Acidicapsa ligni: one gene and its partner. The main gene of each other region encodes a partner of the protein of the gene in region 2 in a complex. Links are inferred from orthologs where the notes say so. Each region holds a gene or a part of one and is shown on either strand. Other genes may lie near its edges.

Region 1 (3,191 bases), 420 kb from region 2 along the record:
TCCTCGCCAATCTCATCCGTCTCCACCTGGCGCTCGCCCGTCCTGCTCATCCACGGCGACGACGACCGCAACGTGCAGTTTTCGCAAACGCCCAAACTCGCAGCCGCCCTTCGCAAGCAGCAGGTCTCCGTCGATGAACTCATCTTCCCCGACGAAATTCACGACTTCCTCCTCCACCGCGACTGGCTAAAAGCCTACGCAGCAGAAACAGCCTTCTTCGCCCACCACCTGCAGCAATAGAAAGCATCAACTCAAGAATCAAAAGAAATGTTCTGCCCTAAGCCTGCCCCTTGGATGTAGCAGTCGTCGTAGTAGTCGCAGCATCCAGCATCCCAAACAACTCCGTCGGCGAAGACGTAAACGCCGTCGCGCCCAGACTAAGAGCTTCCGCGCCATGAGCCTGCATCGCGCTCGCGCTGCTGAAGAACACAAAAGGAACAGTCTTGCTCTTATCCCGGATCAGCCTCAAAAGCTCGATCCCCGCCGTAGAGCGATAGTTCAGGCCATCCCGGCGGCCCATATCGGAAATGATGTAGTCATAGCTCTCCGAGCTGAAAAGCTTTATACCCGCAGAAGTCGACTCGGCAAGATCCACATGAACGCCCCTGTCCGTCAGCCGCTGAATAAAATAACTATTATTTTTAGGGTTATCGTCCACCCACAGAATCCTCGAAATCCTGCGCGGCTCCGCGGCAGTTTCACTCGCGATCCGCTCCACATTAGAAGAAGCAGCAGGCGCAACCAGACCCGGCAAAACCGGGCTTTCCGAGAAAACCGGGTTTCCCGAGCCTGCCAGTTCCTTTTGAATCTCAGTAACCCTGGCCTGGAGATCCGCAATTAGATTCTGCTGAACCTGGTTCGCCTCTTCCATCGTCAGTTCCTGCCCGCCAATCTTCAGCGTAAACTTTCGCGACTTGGCGGATTCAATGATGGCAGCAATTGCAGGTCTGAAGCTGAGCAGCAGCCCGATCGTAATCAAAGGCCAGAGCAGCGAAGAAATAGCCTGGATAAGTTTCTGAATCGCGTCCATTCAAGTCCCTCTCCACCCACCGGTTCAGGAATCGTTGCGAATCTTCTTACTGCCCGTCGTGCACAGTATCCAGATTCTCAAACCGCGTAAACTGCGATAGAAACGCCAGATCTACCGACCCCGTCGGCCCGTTTCTCTGCTTGGCAATAATGATCTCCGCCTTGTTCTTGTCGGGGTCTTCTTCCTTGTCGCGGTTGTAATAGCTCTCGCGGTGAATAAACGCCACCACGTCCGCGTCCTGCTCAATCGAACCCGACTCGCGCAGATCGCTCAGCAACGGCTTCTTGTCATCCCCACGGCGCTCACTCGCACGCGAAAGCTGCGAAAGCGCAATCACCGGTACATCCATCTCTTTCGCCAGAGCCTTCAACCCGCGCGAAATCGCCGAAACTTCCTGCGTCCGGCTCTCAAACCGCTTCCCACCCTGCGAAGGCAGCGAAGCCGTCATCAGTTGCAGGTAATCCACCACGATCAGATCCAGCGCGCCACCCGATGTCTGCTTCAACCGCCGCGCCTTGGCCCGCATCTCGGCCAGCGAAATTCCCGGCGTATCGTCGATAAACATCTTCGACTCCACCAGGTCTTCAAGCGCCGTGCGCAGCTTGTCCTGATCGTCGCGCCCTAAAAAGCCCGTCTGCAACTTGCGCTGGTCAACCCACGCCTGGCTCGCCAGCATACGACGCAACAGCGCTTCTTTCGACATTTCCAGCGAGAAGACAGCGACCACCGCCTTGCCCCGCACCGCCGCATTCTGCGCAATGTTGATCGCCCACGCCGTCTTGCCCATTGAGGGCCGCGCCGCAATAATGATCAACTCACCCTTTTGCAGCCCGCTGGTCATCTTGTCGAACTCGGTGAAGTACGTCTCAAGTCCGGTAACCTCACGCGCCTGCTGGTAAAGATTGTCAATCGACCCGAATGACCCGGCGACAATATCCTCAAGGCTCGCCAGCCCCTTCGAAATACTCTTCTCGCCAACCTCCAGCAACTGCGATTCAGCGGCATTTAAAACATCCAGCGCCGTCTCGCTCTGATCCGCGGCCCGCGCAATCGCCGCCGAGCAAATCAGCATCAACTGCCGTAAGAGACTCTTATCCTTGACGATACGAATGTACTCGTCGATGATTGGCCGGCGCGGCAACCCCTCCGTCAGCGAGGCCAGATAGGCCACACCCCCAACCGACTCAAGCTCTTTATATTTCGATAGCTCATGCGCCACCGTAACCAGGTCGATCGCATGACCTTCGCCGCCCAGCTCGGTCATCCGCTGGTAGATACGCCGATGCGAATCCAGCGAAAAATCATCCGGAGTCAGCCTCTCTTCCGCCTCGGAAAGCGCATGATTCTCCAGCAAAATTGCGCCGAGAATCGTCCTCTCAGCATCAATGTTAGAGGGCAGGCCATTGTCGATAGAAAAGCTGGGAGTCGAAGCCATCCCAGTCAGTGTACGAAAAATCGCGGCGCGAGCGTACCTGTGAAGAATTCGCAAAACAGGTCACCAAACGTCCATTTCCTCCAAATAGATACAGGCCCGCTCACCGTCCTCTAACCCTTGAGCAGTAAGATCGTCTATAGGAGTACCCGCTTATGAAGCATTTCCTGTATGTAGCACCTGTTCTTTTGGCTCTTGGAGCAAGCTCCGTATTCGCTCAGACTTCCGTTCCAGAGGTATCGGCAAACCAACCTGGCCAATCCCTCGCCGCGTCCGCCGAAAGCCCAGAAATCCGCGAACTACAGCAAGTCGAAGACAAATGGAGCACCGCCCTGAATCAGCGTGATCAGTACGGTCTCGAACTCGTGCTCTCCCCACTCTTCGTCGACATCTCTGCCTACGGAGACATCACCAGCCGCAACCAGCAGGTAGTCGCCGTCATCAACCAGGAAGACAAGACCGCCACCACAGACCTGCACGTCATTACCGTCCGCGTACTGGGAGACATAGCCGTAGCCAACGGCACCTACTCGTACAAACACAAGACGGTCAATGGCGCGGTCGAGGATAGAGGCGTCTTCACCCACGTCTTCCAGCGCCAGCACGGCAACTGGGTCTGCCTCAACGCGCAGCGCACACTCATCCGTCAGGAAGTCCCGAACGCCAGGACCAAAGCTCCCAAAACCAAATCTCAGGCCGAACTTCCCTTCCACATCCCACTCTTCTCAA
Region 2 (3,239 bases):
GTTGACAGGCATTGACGACGCGGTGAGCGTTGCTTCCGGCTCGTCCGTGAGCGTCCGGGGGCATCTCCGCGTAAGCATCGATCCCATCTTTTCGCAATTGCTGATGGCGCCGAATCTTGGTCGATTTCTCGACCTGTATCCGGAGCTATCGCTGGAGTTGATCACGCGTGAATCGGCAGGCGACCTGGTGCGCGACGGTTTCGACCTGGCGGTGCGATTCGGTGAGCCGCAGAGTTCTTCGCTGGTAGCTCGCAAACTGCTTGAAACCCGCATCATCACGGTTGCCGCGCCAGAGTACATTGCGAAGCATGGAAGGCCGCTGAAGCCAAAGGATCTGAGCGACCATGATTGCATTCAGTTTCGCGATCCGATTACCAGTCAGCCCTTCCAGTGGGAGTTTCATCGAGGAAGCAAAATTGTCCACGTGAAAACCTCGGGACGGCTTCTGCTGAACCATGTCAGCACCATGCTGAGCGCATGCGCAGCAGGTGCCGGCATCGCGCAGGTGATGGCTTTGGGAGCGGAAGATTTGCTGCGAGATGGCCTGCTGATCGACCTGTTTCCCGATTGGCCGGATGAGACGTTTCCGCTCTATGCCTTTTATCCATCGCGGATGCTGCCACCGGCAAAGCAACGCGCGTTTCTGGATTTCGTGCTGGAAATTGCAAAGCGCTGAAGGATTCCTAAAACGTCAATCCTTGTGCAAATTGCGCAGTTCGCGGTCTACAGCCAGTTTGCGCTGGCTGAGGGCCGCAACTTCGGCAAAATCGCCGCGCCGTTCGGCTTCGCCGAGCAATGCCCGGAGCGCACGCTGCTCATTTTCAAGGCGGCTGTAATGCAGCCCACTGAGACAGTCGTGCACAGCAGACTCTTCTGGCGCTTCGCCCTCGGCCAGCAGCACCTGGGCGAGCAATGCGCGCTGGGCTGGGTCTTCAATAGCTGAGATGGGGTCTGGTGCCTTGGTTGCGGCAAGCGCAGCCATAGCGGGGAAAGTCGATAGGTGCTCGAACCACTCGGGATGTTCGAGGATGGCTTCGGAGGCTACCGGCCAGCAGGATTCGTGGGTAGCTAATGCACGCAGCAGGACGCGCTCTACTTCCGTGAGACCGGAGGTGCGGACTTCTACATGGTCGCGGCGGGTCAGCGCGGCCTGGCGAAGTTCTTCGCGGAGCACTGCGGAGTCGATGCCGAGTTTCTGGGCTGCATCGTGGGCAAACTGGTCGCGCTCCAGTTTCTCTGGAATGCGACGGATGTGCGGGAGCAGAAAGTTCATCGCCTTGATCTTGGAGTCCGCTCCAGCGCCGGGAAAACTCTGGCGTGCGCGGTCGATCAGGTAGTCGGATTGGCGGCGGGCTCCGCGGATAGCGGCTGCGTAGGCTTCCACGCCGCGCTCGCGGATGAAGCGGTCGGGGTCGAGGCCGCCGTCGAGCGTAACTACCTTGATGGTGAATCCCTCTTCGGTCAGCAGGCTGATGGACTTTTCGGCGGCGTTGGCTCCTGCTGTGTCGGGGTCGAAGTTGACCACTACGTTGGTGGTGTGGCGACGCAGGAGGTTGACCTGGTGTTCGGAGAAGGCTGTACCGCTGGTGGCGATTACGTTCTGAATGCCGCGCATGTAGACGGAGATGCAGTCCATCTGGCCTTCGACCAGAAGGGCGAATTCCATGGAGCGCATGGCGGATTTGGCTTTATCCAGATTGAAGAGGACTTGCTGCTTGGAAAAGAGCGGTGTTTCGGGAGAGTTGAGATATTTGGGCCCGGACTTTTCGCCTGCCTGATCTCCCTGCGCGAGAGTTCTGGCAGTGAAGGCGATCACTCGTCCGCTCTCGTTGGAGATGGGAAACATGACGCGTTTTCGGAAGCGGTCGTAAAGCCGGGATTCGCCTTCTTTTGCGCTGAATAATCCGGAGGCGCGGAGATTTTCTGCATCCGCCATCGGGGTGAGGCGTTCGCGGAGGGCATTGAAATTATCCGGGGCGTAGCCCAGCCGGAAGGTTTTGATGGCTTCAGGAGTGACGCCGCGGCCTGCGAGATATTCGCGGGCGAGGGCGCCGTCGGGGCTGCGGAGTTGCTCTTCGAAGAAGACGGTGGCGGCTTCATGGAGGTCGAGGAGTTTGCGGCGCTGGCTGGCTTCGGCGGCTTCCTCGGGGGAGTTGTATTCGCGCTTGGGCAGTGGGATTCCACACTTCTGGGCGACGATGCGGACGGACTCGGGGAAGCTGGCGTTTTCGATTTTTCCGACGAAGCTGAAGACGTCTCCGGACTGGCCGCAGCCGAAGCAGTGGTAGAACTGCCTTGCGGCGTGGACGGAGAAGGATGGGGATTTTTCTTTGTGGAATGGGCAGAGGCCGGAGTAGTTCTGGGCTCCGGCTTTGCGGAGGCGAATGTAGCCGCCGATGACTTTTACGATGTCGGCTTGCTGCTTTACGGTTTGGGCGAAGTCGGACACGCGATCTTTTTCAGGATAGAGCCTTGATGTGGTTTGCTTACGGTCTTTGGCGAATATATGACGAATCTTTGATGGTTTCCTGGGGGGAGGGGGCTATGTAGATTTTTTATGGGGTGGGGGGCGGACAGCGGATTCGCTTGGGGGTGGACGGTGAGGTGAGGGCAAGGGCAAAGGCAGAAGCAGATTCCCTTCGGGAATGACAAACAGAACGGCAAGGGCAACTGCAACAGCAACTGCAAGGGCAAGAGCAAGGGCAAGGCAAGGGCTGAGGCGAAGATGGATTAGGTTGATTTTGCGCTTTCTGGGGGTAATTTTCTGCAGATTTTTTGGGGGCTATGGGTTTTGTTGGAGGCTTAGGGTATTGCCGAAGGGGTCGGTGAACCAGGCGATTTGGGTTCCACCGGGGGCGGTCCAGATGGACAGTGGGTGGGAGTCGTTCATGCCGGGGTAGCGGGTGAAGGCTACGCCTGCGGCGGTCAGCTCTTTTACGGATGCCTCTATATCCGGAACGCTCCAGCCGAGGATGGTGAACTGTTGGGGTTTGAAGTCGCCGACGAAGGTCGCGCGAAGTATGGTGCCGTTCAAGTCGAAGATCAGGGCGAAGGGGCTTTGGTCTTCGATCAGGGTCAGGCCTAACTGATCGCGGTAGAAGGCGATGGCTTTGTCTTTGTCGTTGATGGGGACGAAGGCTACGTGGGGAATTGTGGAAAGCTTGAGAGAATCGGTCATGCAGTTCCTCCTCGAATTCGGCGAGACCAGCATATAGGAGAGTGACGTTGCAGGGTTCAAA

The links.
Region 1: the proteins of dnaG (region 2) and dnaB are in contact, whole or in part, in a crystal structure (PDB 2R6A), measured with the Geobacillus stearothermophilus proteins. The link is inferred for Acidicapsa ligni from one-to-one orthologs. Residues at the interface, in WP_049624496.1 of Geobacillus stearothermophilus: Lys456, Leu457, Leu458, Pro459, Ala460, Asn463, Ala464, Leu467, Leu535, Leu536, Ile537, Ala538, Gln544, Glu545, Asp548, Tyr549, His552; in WP_033016901.1 of Geobacillus stearothermophilus: Ser13, Glu15, Ala16, Gln18, Glu91, Leu92, Asp94, Ala95, Val96, Pro97, Thr98, Ala99, Ala100, Asn101, Tyr104, Tyr105, Ile108.

What each region holds. Positions count from the first base shown.
Region 1 is NZ_JAGSYG010000001.1:597,936-601,126, reverse strand. What follows is about bases 272-3,144. They hold dnaB (replicative DNA helicase), read right to left. Parts: upstream 2,466-3,144; coding sequence 1,077-2,465; downstream 272-1,076. Other genes in these bases: OHL19_RS02350 (nuclear transport factor 2 family protein), read left to right, coding at 2,618-3,144; OHL19_RS02360 (response regulator), read right to left, coding at 278-1,030. Outside these bases: OHL19_RS02365 (S9 family peptidase), read left to right, coding at 1-240; more of OHL19_RS02350, read left to right, coding at 3,145-3,191. UniProt on the Escherichia coli protein: The main replicative DNA helicase, it participates in initiation and elongation during chromosome replication. Travels ahead of the DNA replisome, separating dsDNA into templates for DNA synthesis.
Region 2 is NZ_JAGSYG010000001.1:180,166-183,404, forward strand. The notes cover bases 71-2,991. They hold dnaG (DNA primase), read right to left. Parts: upstream 2,450-2,991; coding sequence 692-2,449; downstream 71-691. Other genes in these bases: OHL19_RS00705 (LysR family transcriptional regulator), read left to right, coding at 71-676; OHL19_RS00715 (VOC family protein), read right to left, coding at 2,783-2,991. Also shown: more of OHL19_RS00705, read left to right, coding at 1-70; more of OHL19_RS00715, read right to left, coding at 2,992-3,178; OHL19_RS00720 (DMT family transporter), read left to right, coding at 3,226-3,239. UniProt on the Escherichia coli protein: RNA polymerase that catalyzes the synthesis of short RNA molecules used as primers for DNA polymerase during DNA replication.